2 regions of the Arthrobacter sp. Y3223166 genome follow, and region 1 is predicted to be linked to the other one. Evidence: predicted binding sites of a transcription regulator. Region 1 holds the regulator's gene; the other holds the start of a gene.
What was found. The regulator HrcA, encoded in region 1, represses chaperone genes, less so after heat shock. The targets are predictions, from matches to a motif close to TTNGCACTCGNNNNNNNCGAGTGCNAA.
Positions count from the first base shown of each region.

Region 2: a site for HrcA is predicted at 3,619-3,645, ahead of groES (co-chaperone GroES). Genes of this name have one in related genera too.

Region 1 covers NZ_JBNHGE010000003.1:24,162-31,009, forward strand. The annotation lists gene AC5RUH_RS02735 (TetR/AcrR family transcriptional regulator) at 1-625, opposite strand, end outside; gene hemW (radical SAM family heme chaperone HemW) at 1-51, shown strand, start outside; gene AC5RUH_RS02740 (DUF4188 domain-containing protein) at 681-1,166, shown strand; gene AC5RUH_RS02745 (DUF4870 domain-containing protein) at 1,246-1,668, opposite strand; gene AC5RUH_RS02750 (DUF3097 family protein) at 1,778-2,620, opposite strand; gene hrcA (heat-inducible transcriptional repressor HrcA) at 2,767-3,780, shown strand; gene dnaJ (molecular chaperone DnaJ) at 3,854-4,987, shown strand; gene AC5RUH_RS02765 (16S rRNA (uracil(1498)-N(3))-methyltransferase) at 4,990-5,817, shown strand; gene AC5RUH_RS02770 (GerMN domain-containing protein) at 5,841-6,842, opposite strand.
Region 2 covers NZ_JBNHGE010000014.1:23,537-30,384, reverse strand. The annotation lists gene AC5RUH_RS08640 (iron ABC transporter ATP-binding protein) at 1-405, opposite strand, end outside; gene AC5RUH_RS08635 (iron chelate uptake ABC transporter family permease subunit) at 402-1,409, opposite strand; gene AC5RUH_RS08630 (ABC transporter permease) at 1,402-2,430, opposite strand; gene AC5RUH_RS08625 (siderophore ABC transporter substrate-binding protein) at 2,484-3,434, opposite strand; gene groES (co-chaperone GroES) at 3,779-4,075, shown strand; gene groL (chaperonin GroEL) at 4,209-5,813, shown strand; gene guaB (IMP dehydrogenase) at 6,067-6,848, shown strand, end outside.

The DNA of each region.
Region 1 (6,848 bases):
AAGGGCCGGCTGCTGGCCGACGCCGTGGTGCGGCGGTTGCTCGAGGACTGACCGCGCCGGCCTCCAGCGACCGGCCGATCCGGTGCAGGGCCGCCTCGTAGGCGGAGTCCCAGCTCCACCCGGCAGCCGGCGCGCCCGCCAGCTCCAGCGAGACGAGCCCGTGGACCTGGCCCCACACCACGCCCACCATGGACGCGACTTCGTCGTCCGATGCCCCGGGCAGGGCGGCGGCGACGGCGGCAAACAGCGGCGCGATCGCCGGTTCCGCGGCGCCGGGCGTCGGCTGGCACGGCACCTGGCTGGCCAATGAACCGCCGAACATGAGGCCGTACAGGACCGGATGCTCCAGGGCCCACGCCCGGTAAGCCTTGCCCAGCGCTTCCAGTCCGTCGGGAGCGGCGCGCTGCTGGGAGGCCGCGAAGGAGGCGAAACCGTCGTCGAGGATGGCGGTGAGCAACTCCGCCTTCCCGCCGAAGAGCGAGTACACCGCCGTCGTCGACGTCCCGGCCGCCGCCGCGATCGCCCGGAGGGACACGCCGGGGGCGCCGTCGCGGGCGATCAGGGCCGCGGCAGTGTCGAGGAGTGTGCGGCGCAGCGAATCATCGTGGACTATGGGTCTTGCCATGAGCCCAGTATTCCATAACAATGTTCTGTAACACTGTTACGAAAGGAATCGGCTCATGTCTGAACACGTACACACAGGACGGTTCACAGCCGATCCGGGAGTCGAGCGCGTCACGGTTTTCCTCATCGGGATGCGGGCGAACCGCTGGTGGAAGATCGGCAAGGTGGCGCGCACCGCGTCGGCGATGCCGGCGATGCTGGCGCACCTGGCGGCATCGCCGGAGGCCGGCCTGCTGGGCTTCCACCAATGGTTCGGGCGCACCACGATCATGCTCAGCTACTGGAAGAGCCCGGAACACCTGCAGCGGTTCGCGTCCGACCGCTCGGCGCCGCACCTGGAACCCTGGCGGCGGTTCATGCGCGAATCGGCCGGCAGCGGGGACGTCGGTGTGTGGCACGAAACGTACGAGACGGTGCCGGGGGGCCGGGAGAGTGTCTACAGCGACATGCCGCGCTTCGGCCTGGCCGCGGCGACCGCCCACGTGCCGATCGCGGCGGGGATGAACACCGCCCGCCAGCGGTTCTCGCGGCAGGCAGGGTAGGAGGGCGGCACTGTAGGAGGCCGCAGCGCTGACGGAACGGCAGCGCTAACGGAGCGGCTGTGGGGGCCGGATGTCAGATCTACCGAAACAGGCGCAGGTTGTAGGCGTACCGGTAGGGAACGCCGCGGTTGCACTTGACGCCGGCGATGACGGAATAAACCGTGAGGAAGACCCAGATGGCGGCCGCGATGACGGCAAAGAGTCCGCTGACCGCCGGGATGAGGATCAGCAGGTTCGCAATGATGGCCACCGCCGTGGGCGGAACCGTGAAGTTCAGGGCCTCTTTGGACTCCTGGGCGGTAAAGGGACCCCGGTCCTTGAAGATCAGGTAGATCGCCAGCGACGGGAAGCAACCCAGGATGCCGCCGAAGTGCGCCATGGTGGCCCATTGCCGGTCCTCCGAAGGGGTCAGGGGCAAAGCGGACGCCGACGCGCTCTGGTACTGCTGGCGCGGAGCGGACTTGCGCTCCGGCTGCTGCTGACGAGCAGAGTTCTCGGACACTGGACCTACCTTCGGAAAATCTTCTGACGGCTCACTTCTGTTCCTAGCCTAGCTGTTCCAGCCCGTCTCCCGGTGCATTCCGCGGGCGGGGGCGCCCGACGGAACCGGCTCAAACCGTCAGGAAATCGATGACTTCTTCCACCCGGCCCAAGAGACTGGGCTCCAGGTCGGCATAGGTGTTAACACTGCCCAGCAGCCTCTTCCAGCCGTCGGCGATGTCTATCTGGGTCCGGTGCGGCCAGCCGAGGCCGGCGAGGATGCCGGTCTTCCAATCGGTGCCGCGCGGAACCACCGGCCACGCGGACCGGCCGATGACCGCCGGTTTAATGGCCTGCCACACGTCGACATAGGGGTGGCCCACAATCAGTACGTTGCCCGCCGCCGCGGGCACGGCCATGGCGGCCTCGGCTATCCGCCACTCCTTGGAGTTGGGGACCAGGTGGTCCACCAGGATGCCGAGCCTGCGCTGCGGGCCGGGGGAGAAGTCCGCCACGGCCGCTGCCAAATCGTCCACGCCGTGCAGGGGTTCGACCACGATCCCCTCTACCCGGAGGTCGTCTCCCCAGACCTTCTCCACGAGTTCGGCGTCATGCTTGCCTTCGACCCAGATCCGGCTGGCCCGCGCTACCCTGGCCCGCTGCCCCTCGACCTTGACCGAACCGGAGGCCGTCCGTTGCCGGACGGGAGCCTTCGCCGCGGGCGCCGCCGGCACCACCTTCACCGGCTCGCCCTCGAAGAGGAAGCCGAAACCCAGCGGAAACGAGCGGACCTTGCCCCGGCGGTCTTCCAGCGACACCAGATGCACACCGCCGGACTTCTCCACCCGGTCGACGGCGCCGACCCACCCGCTCTGTGCGTCCTCGAGCACCAATCCCGGTTCGGCGCCGATTTCGCGCAGTGCCCGGGCCTTGGGGGCGGTGAGATCCTGGGGGCCCCAGCCGTAGCTGCTCATAAAATTTAAGTCCTCTGCTGGTTGTCGTCCTCACGGCACGGCCGCCCGACAATGCTAACAACGGCGGCGACGTATTAGACTTAGCACTTGGACGTGTTGAGTGCTAACGGTCTGTCCGCAGACGAGTTGGAGACAGGAGGAGTGCAGTGAGCGAGGTCCGGAGGCTGGAAGTGCTCCGCGCCATTGTCGAAGACTATGTGCACTCGCGTGAGCCGGTGGGCTCCAAGGCACTGGTCGACCGGCACAGCCTGGGCGTATCGTCAGCCACGATCCGCAACGACATGGCGGCGCTGGAGGAAGAGGGGCTGATCGTCGCCCCGCACACCAGTGCCGGCCGGATTCCCACGGACAAGGGCTACCGCCTGTTCGTGGACCGGATTTCGGACGTCAAGCCGCTCTCTGCCCCCGAGCGCCGCGCCATCCAGAAACTGCTGGAAGGCGCCGACGACCTTGACGATGTCATGGAACGCACCGTGCGGCTGCTGTCCCAGTTGACCAACCAGGTGGCCGTCATCCAGTATCCCCAGCTGGGTGCTGCCAAGGTGCGGCACATCGAGTTCATCCTGCTGGCTCCCAAAAGGGCCCTGGTCGTGCTGATCGCGGACAACGGCAAGGTGGAGCAGCATGTCGCGGCGCTTCCGGCGGACGTCACCGAGGATGCCCTGGCCACGCTGCGCACGGCATTCCTGTCGGTGCTGTCCGGGAAGCCGCTGGCGGCAGTGCCGGGGCTGCTGAAGACCTCCCCGGTGCCGCCGCAGGCGGGGCCGGCGGGCACGGCCGAGGCCCTGGCGTCGCAGCTTTCGCAGCTTGCCGCGGCCACGAACGAGGAGCGGATCCTGATGGCCGGCACGGCCAACCTGGCCCGTTCCACGGTCGACTTCCAGCTGAGCATCGGTCCCATCCTCGAGGCTCTTGAAGAACAAGTGGTGCTGCTGCAGTTGCTCTCCGAACTGCATCAGGACGCGCGTGGCATGTCGGTGAGCATCGGCAGCGAAAACCCCTACGGTTCGCTGGCCGAAACCTCCGTGGTGGCCACCGGATACGGCCCGGGCGCGACGGCCAAGGTCGGCATCCTCGGCCCCACCCGGATGGACTATCCCACCACCATGGCCGCGGTCCGCGCCGTCGCACGTTATTTGTCACGGATCCTCGCCGGCTAGCCACACGCCGCGCAGTGTCCGCACCGGCCGTCGGCGCCGGTGAACCGATCCCCAGGAAGTGAAGTACTACAAGGTGAGTAACCACTACGACGCCCTCGGTGTCAGCCAGGACGCCTCCACCGAGGAAATCAAGAAGGCCTACCGCAAGCTGGCCCGCAAGCTGCATCCGGACGTGAACCCCGGCCCGGAGGCAGCCGAACAGTTCAAGCAGGTCAGCCACGCGTACGAGGTGCTGTCCGACCCGCAGAAGCGGCGCATCTACGACACCACCGGCAACGAGAACGGCAACGACACCGGCTTCGGCGGCGGCTTCTCCGGGTCCGGGTTCGCCTTCCAGGACATCTTCGAAAGCTTCTTCGGCGGCGCCGGAGCGGGCGGCGCCGGTCCGGCCTCCCGGACCCGCCGCGGCCAGGACGCCCTGATCAACGTGCGGATCGACCTCAAGGACGCGGTCTTCGGCGTCAACAAGAAAATCGAAGTGGACACCGCCGTTGTCTGCCCCACCTGCGACGGCAGTTGCTGCCGCCCCGGCACCAGCCCGCGCACCTGCGACATCTGCGGCGGTTCCGGCCAGGTCCAGCGTGCGGTGCGGTCCATCCTGGGCCAGGTCATGACCACTGCCGCGTGCGGCAGCTGCCAGGGCTTCGGCACGGTCATTCCCGACCCCTGCAACGAGTGCAACGGTGAGGGCCGCGTCCGCAGCCGGCGTTCGCTGACCATCAAGCTCCCGGCGGGCGTCGGGACCGGAACGCGGATCCAGCTGGCCGGCCAGGGCGAAGCGGGCCCCGCCGGCGGCCCGCAGGGCGACCTGTATGTGGAAATCCGCGTGAACCCGGACAAGAACTTCATCCGCGAGGGCGACGACCTGCACGTCACGCTCTCGGTGCCGATGACCGCCGCCGCGCTGGGCACCGACCTTACACTGGACACCTTCGACGGCGAACAGGAAGTCAGCATCAAGCCCGGCACGCAGGCGGGCGAGACCCTCACCCTGCGCGGCCTGGGCGTGACCCACCTGCGCGGCTACGGTCGCGGCGACCTGCAGGTGCACGTGCATGTGGAGACTCCCAGCAAGCTGGATGCGGAGCAGGAGGACCTGCTGCGCCGGCTCGCCAGTGCCCGCGGCGAGGAATACACCGAGGGCAAGCTGGCGTCCTCCGGCACGGGCGTCTTTGCCCGCCTGCGGGACCGGCTCGGTAACCTCTAGGCGTGACCAGCCACCTGTTTTTCACAGCTCCGGGCGAGCTCGACGACGTTGCTCCGGGCGACAGCTTCACCCTGGCCGGGGACGAGGCGCGGCACGCCGTCACGGTCAAGCGGATCGAACCGGGTGAAGCCGTCGATCTGGCCGACGGGCGGGGCCGGCGGCTGGTAGGGGAGGCCGTTGCCGGCACCTCAGGCCAGCTCACCGTCCGCGCGCTCCGGATCCTGCAGGAGCCGCGGCCCGACCCGGAGTTGGTGCTGGTGCAGGCGCTGGCCAAGGGAAACCGCGACGAACTTGCCATCGAGGCGGCCACCGAACTGGGCGTCGATGCCGTGGTGCCGTGGCAGGCCGAACGCAGCATCGTGCGCTGGAAGGCGGACAAGGCGGCCAAGGGCGCGGCGAAATGGCAGCTGGCGGTCCGCGCGGCCGCCAAGCAGTCGCGGCGTGCCCGCGTTCCGGAGGTGGAGCCGCTGGTGGAACGGGCCGGGCTCTGTGCCCTGATCCGGGACAGCAGGCTCTCGCTGCTGCTGCACGAGGACGCCGCAGGCACTGTGGCCGACGCCGTGGAGGGGGCCGGGTTGGGTGCCGGCTCCTCCGTCGGGGAGCGCGGCGGAAACGGCGGCGGCGCTGCCTTGCCCGATGCCCGTACCGGCGGCGCGGGGCGCGTGCTGATGATCGTGGGCCCCGAAGGCGGGATGAGCCAGGCCGAAGTGGAGGCGATGCTCGACGCCGGGGCGGTGGCCGTGCGGCTGGGGCCGCACGTCCTGCGGTCCTCCACGGCCGGACCCGCCGCCTTGACCTTGCTCAGCGAGTTGCTGGGCCGCTGGCACTGACCACGTCGGTCAGCAGCACTGGCCTAGGTGATGGTGAAGACCTTGCTGTCCGCATTCTGCCGTTCGTCGGTCCGCCCGTCCTGGTCCTTTTGGAACACGTACAGCCGGTAGGTGCCCGGGTCCAGCTTCTGGCTGAACCGGAACTCGCCGATCTGCCCGCTGTCGGCATCAACGAGGGCCGTGCCGTCCTTGACCAGGTCGCCTTCGGACGTGTCGTCGGAGCCGGCCAGGCGGAAAATCTGCCAGCTCAGTTCCGATTCGTACGCGACGCCGCGGCCGAACACCTCCACGCGTCCGGCGGCGGTGGCACCGTCGGCCGGATCAATGATCCATACCGGGGCCGCCAGACTGCTGTTCCGGCCCATCGGCTGGCCCAGCGGCACATGGCCAAAGGCTTCGTAACCGTGATGTCCGTCCACCAGGATGACCACTTCCAGCGGATCGTCCGACGTGCTCAGCCCGGCGTTCGCCGCCGCGGCCGTGGCGGTGAAGACCAGTTGCTGCACGGCCCGTTCGGCGATGCCGGCATCCACGCGGCGGCTGAACGCGTCCGAGGAAATGTCCAGCGTGATGACCGACCCGTTGGTGATGGAGGCGCCCACCTTGCTCGCCGGGCTGAGCGGATTGAAGTAGTCCGGATCCAAGGGCTGCAGCCGCGTCAGCGCGGCCACCGCCGTCGTAATGGGATCACCCAGGTTCTCCGCCTGGCGGTATTCGCGGTACAGGAACACGTTCCCGGCGTTGGTGCCCAGCCAATAGACGGGGGAGAGCTCCGAGGAGCGCAGGGTCTCGACCGGCACGCTGGAGACCAGGGGGCTGCTGGCCGAAGCGGGGTCGGTGGGGTTGGGCATGGAGGTCTGTCCGCCTCCGCCACCGCCGGCGGCCTGCGGCGAGCATCCGAGCAGCACCAGCGATGAGGCAGTGACCAGGGCCAACCACGCACCGAAGCGGCGTGTTGGGACCGAGCCTGCAGGCTGCCGGAGCTGGTTGCTGGTGATGCTTTCGATCCCTTCTGACGTTGGCAATGACCG
Region 2 (6,848 bases), on a different contig from region 1:
TTCGTCCACGAACTTGTCCGCCATCGACGTCAGGTCCAGGTACGCCAGCGCCTGCTCGATCTGGACGAGGTCGGCCGGGCCCGGCCGGCCGTTGTTGTGCGGGAAACGGCCGAAGCCCACCAGGTCCCGTACGGTCAGGCGGACGGTCAGCTGGTTGTCCTGGCGCAGGATGGCCATCTTGCGGGCCAGTTCCTTGCCCGCGGTCTTGCCGACGTCGAGCCCGTCGATGGTCACCGCCCCGGCGTCCATGGGCAGCAGCCGGGAGACCATGGACAGCAGCGTGGACTTGCCGGCGCCGTTCGGCCCGATGATCGAGGTGATGCCGCCGTCCTTGATGTAGCAGCTGACGTCGTCCACCACGGTCTGCGTGCCGTAGGTCTTGGAGACTCCGGAGACGTGGATCATTTGATGGAGCCTTTCAGCAGCAGGGCGATGAACAGGATGCCGCCGGCGAATTCAATGACGATGCTCAGCGCGGTATCGAAACCGAACACCTGCTCGAGGACCAGCTGGCCGCCGACCAGGGCGATGGCGCCCAGCAGCACGGCGATGGGCAGCACGTACACGTGCCGGAAGTGCGAGCACAGCAGGTAGGCCAGGCTGGCCACCAGCAGGCCAAAGAACGTGATCGGGCCCACCAGTGCGGTGGAAACGGCCACCAGGATGGCGCACAGCATCAGGACGGTGGTCACGGCCCGCCGGTGGTCCACGCCCAGGTTCAGCGCCGTGTCCCGGCCCAGCGCCAGCACGTCCAGCTGCCGGCGCATCCGCCAGACCGGGACGGTGGCCGCGGCCACGGCCACCGCGGACACGGCCAGCAGCACGCCGTCCACGTTGTTAAAGCTGGCGAAAAACAGGTCCTGCAGGATGATGAATTCGCTCGGGTCGATCAGCCGCTGCAGCAGCGAGGAGATGCCGCGGAACATGGTCCCGAACACGATGCCCACCAGCAGCATCAGGTGCAGGCTCTTGCCGCCGCCGGTGAACAGCCAGCGGTAGATCAGGAAGGAGAAGCCCACCATCAGCATCACTTCGATCACGAAGCGCACCGGCGCGCCCAGGCTCAGCAGCGCCTGCCCGCCGATCGCGAAGGTCAGCCCGGTCTGGATCAGCATGTAAAGGGCATCGAAGCCCATGATCGACGGGGTCAGGATCCGGTTGGCGGTCACCGTCTGGAACAACACCGTGGACACGCCCACGGCGTACGCCACCAGCAGCATCGAACCGACCTTGATGGCACGCCGGGGCAGGATGTAGCCGAGGTTGCCGCGCAGGTCGATGGTCATGAACACCGCCACGAGGGCGGCCGTCAGCAGGCCCAACAAAATAATCCAGGTCCGCGGCCGGACCGTGGTGAGGGTGCGGCGCTTGCGCTGCGTCAGCGCGGCGGGAAGTACCGAATCAGCCATTCTTGCGGGTCCTCAGCAGCAGGTAGAGGAAGACGGCGCTGCCGACGGCGGAGACGATCACGCCCACCGGGATTTCGTAGGGGTAGCGGATGGTGCGGCCGATGATGTCGCACAGCAGCACAAAGCCCGCACCGAAGACCGCGACCCAGGGAACCGCGCGGCGGGCGCTGTCGCCGAACGCCAGCGACACCAGGTTGGGCACCACCAGCCCCAGGAACGGAATGGCGCCGATGTTGACCACCACCACGGCGCTGATCAGCGAGACGATGACCAGCCCGAGCGTCAGGATCCGGCCGTAGTGCAGGCCCAGATTGGTGGAGAATTCCTGCCCCATGCCGGCCATCGTGAAGCGGTCCGCGCACAGGTAGCCGATCACCGCGAGCAGCGCGACAATCCAGAGGAGCTCGTAGCGGCCGCGGAGCACGCCGGAGAAGTCGCCGATCATCCAGCTGTTCAGCGTCTGCAGCAGGTCGAAGCGGTAGGCGAAGAACGTGGTCACCGCGGCGATGACGCCGCCCAGCATGATGCCCACCAGCGGCACGATGAGCGTGTTGCGCAGCGGGATCCGGCGCAGCACCAGCAGGAACAGGCCGGTCCCGGCGGCCGCAAACACGGTCGCCACGGACATCTTGGCCAACAGGGTGGCACCGGGGATCGCCACCGTGACCACCAGGATGCCCAGCGAGGCAGACTCCACGGTGCCCACGGTGGACGGCTCCACGAATTTGTTCCGTGCCATCAGCTGCATGATCAGCCCGGCAATCCCCAGCGCCGCGCCGGCCAGGATGACCGACAGGGTGCGCGGCAGCCGGCTGATCCAGAAAATGTCCCAGGCCTTCTGGTCGCCGGCCAGCAGGGCAGGCAGCGACACGTCGCTGACGCCCACAAACATGCTGGCAATGGCCAGGACGACGACGGCGGTGGCCGCCCAGGCGAGCTGGGACCCGGATCCGCGGGCGCGGGAGCGTCCCGCCGCGGCTGCTGCGGCCGGGGCCGGACTGGAAATCGTGGAGGAAGCCATGGGTCGGGCCACCGCGCAGGCCGCCGGCGGGACGCCGGCGGCCGTACGGGGTGCTACTTCGTGACGGCTGCCTGGACGGCGCTGATCATGGCGTCCGTATTATTCAGGCCGTAGCCCACCAGGTACCAGGAGGCCGAGTCCAGATAGGTGATGCTGTCGTTCTTGGCGGCGCTGGTGCCGTTGACCAGGTCGTTGTCCAGGACGGCCGCAGCGGCTTCCCCGGATTCGCCGACGGCGGAGTCGCGGTCGATCACGAACAGGTGGTCCGGGTTGGCCTCGGCGACGAATTCGTGCGAAATGGCCTCGCCGTGCGGGCCCTCGGACTTCACGTCCGCGGCGGTCTGCACGCCCAGGACATCGTGAACGATGCCGAAGCGGGACCCCGAGCCGTAGGCCGTCATCTCGCCGCCGCTCGTCATCAGCACCAAACCGGTGCCGGCGTCGGCAGCTGCGGCCTTGGTGTCCTCGATCCGGGTGTCGATGGCCGCCAGCTTTTCTTCGACTTCGGCTTCCTTGCCGAAGATCTCGCCGAGGGTCGCGGAGACTTCCTTGAAGCTCTCGATCGGAGCGGCGGTGTCCACGCTCAGGTCGATGGTCGGGGCGATTTTGCTCAGCTCCCCGTAGGCCTCGGCGGTGCGGCCCGAGATGATGATCAGGTCGGGTGCGCCTTCGCTGATGGCCTCGAATTCGGGTTCCTTCATGGAGCCGATCTTGGTGTATTCGTCGCCGGCGTACTGCGCCAGCGATTCGGGGAACACGGCCGCCTCCGGGACGCCGTCGACCTCGACGCCCAGGGCGGTGAGGCTGTCCAGCACCCCGAGATCGAAGGTGTAGACCGTCTCCGGGTTCACCGGCACGTCGGTGGTGCCGGAGGCGTGCTCAACGCTGATCGTCTCGGCACCGGTGCCTGCCGCGGCGTCGGTCTGCTGGCCGCAGGCGCTCAGGGCGAGCATGGAAACGGCTGCGGTCATGGCCACCAGGCCGGACTTCAGGGGCTTTTTCACTGACTCTCCATTGTTCGTCAACGCCGTCCCGGGCGGGGACCGGCATTAGGCAACATAAACGTTTGCTATTTGCGCGCAGCTTGAAAGCTACCGGGTTAGGTTAGCCTTACGCAACTTGGCCGGTGGACGGCGGGGCCGATCTTCGTCACATGGGCGGCGGCCGCGGAAGCCGGAGGGCCCGCCGCTGGCACTCGCCTTGACCGAGTGCTAATCCTTCTCATAGAGTCGCAGTTAGCACTCACCCCGTGTGGGTGCTAATACAAGGAACCGCCTGCCGGCACCGCGACGACGGCAGACATCTCCTTGGCCAACCTATTCGTAGCGCATGAAAAGGAGAGAGCCGAGTGTCGGTCTCCATTAAGCCTCTTGAGGATCGTATCGTTGTCCAGCCGCTCGAAGCAGAGCAGACCACGGCCTCCGGCCTGGTCATTCCGGACACCGCCAAGGAAAAGCCGCAGGAAGGCAAAGTTGTCGCGATCGGCCCCGGCCGCGTCGATGACAATGGCAACCGGGTTCCCGTTGACGTAGCCGAGGGTGACGTCGTCATCTACTCGAAGTACGGCGGAACCGAGGTCAAGGTCGGCGGGGAAGAGTACCTGGTGCTCTCCGCCCGCGACGTGCTGGCCATCGTCACCAAGTAAGGCCCATCAGCTGAGTCCGGCGGCTCGGGCGCGCGCAGTCGACGCCCGCAGCCGGAATCACGGACAACCGAAATGCCCCGGCTGCCTCCTATAGCAGCGCAGCCGGGGCATTTTGCGTGAAAGGAACAAATTCATGGCAAAGCAGTTGGAGTTCAACGACGCCGCCCGCAAGGCGCTGGAAGCCGGCGTCGACAAGCTCGCCAATACCGTCCGGGTCACCCTCGGCCCGCGTGGCCGCAACGTGGTCCTGGACAAGAAGTGGGGCGCCCCCACCATCACCAACGACGGCGTGACCATCGCCCGTGAGGTGGAACTCGACGATCCGTACGAGAACCTCGGCGCGCAGTTGGCCAAGGAAGTCGCCACCAAGACCAACGATGTTGCCGGTGACGGCACCACCACCGCTACCGTCCTGGCCCAGGCGCTGGTGAAGGAAGGCCTCCGCAACGTGGCCGCCGGCGCCGCCCCCGGGGCACTCAAGCACGGCATCGAGGTAGCGGTCGAAGCCGTTGCCGCCCGCCTGCTGGAGAATGCCCGCGAGGTCGAAGGCAGGGTCGCCGAGGTCGCCACCATCTCCGCCCAGAGCCCCGAGGTCGGCAAACTGCTGGCCGAAGCCTTCGACAAGGTGGGCAAGGACGGCGTCATCACCATCGAAGAGGGCTCCAGCATGGAGACCGAGCTGGTGCTCACCGAGGGCATGCAGTTCGACAAGGGCCTGCTGTCGCAGTACTTCGTCACCGACCAGGAGCGCCAGGAGGCAGTCCTCGAGGACGCGCTGATCCTGATCTCCCAGGGCAAGATCTCCACGGTGCAGGAGTTCCTGCCGCTGCTGGAGAAGGTGCTGCAGGCCAACAAGCCGCTGTTCATCATCGCCGAAGACATCGACGGCGAGGCCCTGTCCACCCTGGTGGTCAACAAGATCCGCGGCACCCTCAACGTTGCCGCCGTGAAGGCGCCGGGCTTTGGCGACCGCCGCAAGGCCATGCTGCAGGACATCGCGGTGCTCACCGGCGCCCAGGTCGTGTCCGCGGACCTCGGCCTGAAGCTGGACCAGGTGGGCCTCGAGGTGCTGGGCACGGCACGCCGCATCACCGTCACCAAGGACAACACCACCATTGTTGACGGCGCCGGCTCCGAGGCCGACGTGGCCGACCGCGTGTCCCAGCTGCAGGCGGAGGTGCTGCGCACCGATTCCGATTGGGACCGCGAGAAGCTCCAGGAGCGGCTGGCCAAGCTGTCCGGCGGCATCGGCGTGATCAAGGTCGGCGCTGCCACCGAGGTCGAAATGAAGGAGAAGAAGCACCGGATCGAGGACGCCGTGTCCTCCACCCGCGCTGCCCTGGAAGAAGGCATCGTGGCCGGTGGCGGCACCGCCCTGGTGCACGCCGCCCAGGCTCTGGACACCGACCCGAACGTGCTGGCGCTCGAGGGCGACGCAGCCACCGCCGTCGGCCTGGTCCGCCGCGCGCTGGCCCAGCCGCTGCGCTGGATCGCCGAAAACGCCGGCCACGAGGGCATGGTCGTCGTCTCCAAGGTGGGCGACATGGAGCTCAATAACGGCTTCAACGCCGCCACCGGCGAATACGAGGACCTCGTCGCCGCGGGCATCATCGACCCGGTGAAGGTGACCCGCTCGGCGCTGCGCAACGCGGCCTCGATCGCGGCACTGGTGCTGACCACCGAAACCCTGGTCGTCGAGAAGCCGGCCGAAGAGGACGGGCACAACCACCAGCACTAGCGCACGCCGCCGGCTGTTGGTCGGGCTTCGCCCGTCCGGAGGGGATCCTGCCAGTGCAGGGTCCCCTCCGTCGTCGTGGGGTCCGGGGTGGTGGAAGCCCCGGCGCCGGGCGCGCACGTTAGCTCCGCCACATCGGTTGCCGCGGGAAATAGTGGGCAGGGCGGAATCGTTTTAGGATGTAACCAACCCCGGAACCCGATCCCCGCTGTCGGTGACCGGCGGCCGCCACCGGTATCGCTCGAAAGGCCCTGCAGTGTCCGAAGAATTCAATCCGTTCGCTTTCGAGGGTCTGACCTACGACGACGTGCTCCTGCTGCCCGGCCCGACGGATGTGATTCCGTCCGAGGCCGATACCAGCTCCCGCCTGACCCGCCGGATCACGGTCCAGACCCCGCTCCTCTCCGCCGCCATGGATACCGTGACGGAATCGCGGATGGCCATCGCCATGGCGCGCCAGGGCGGCCTGGGCGTCATCCACCGCAACCTGTCCATCCAGGACCAGGCCGAGCACGTGGACCGGGTCAAGCGCAGCGAGTCCGGCATGATCACCAACCCGGTGACCATCGCCCCGGACGCCACGCTGGCCGAACTGGACGAACTTTGCTACAACTACCGCGTGTCCGGACTGCCCGTGGTGGACTCCGAGGGCAAGCTGGTGGGCATCTGCACCAACCGCGACACCCGTTTCGTGCCCCGCGCCGACTATCCCACCACCAAGGTGCACGAGGTGATGACCTCCATGCCGCTGATCACGGGCAAGGTGGGCATCAGCCGCCCGGAAGTCATCGAACTGCTGGGCAAGAACCGGATTGAGAAACTCCCGCTGGTGGACGACGCCGGCATGCTGCAGGGCCTGATCACCGTCAAGGACTTCGACAAGGCGGAGCAGTACCCGCTGGCCACCAAGGACGACGACGGCCGGCTGCGCGTCGGCGCGGCTGTGGGCTTCTTCGGCGACGGCTACGAGCGCTCGATGACCATGATCGAGGCCGGCGTGGACGTCCTCGTGGTGGACACCGCCAACGGCCACAGCCA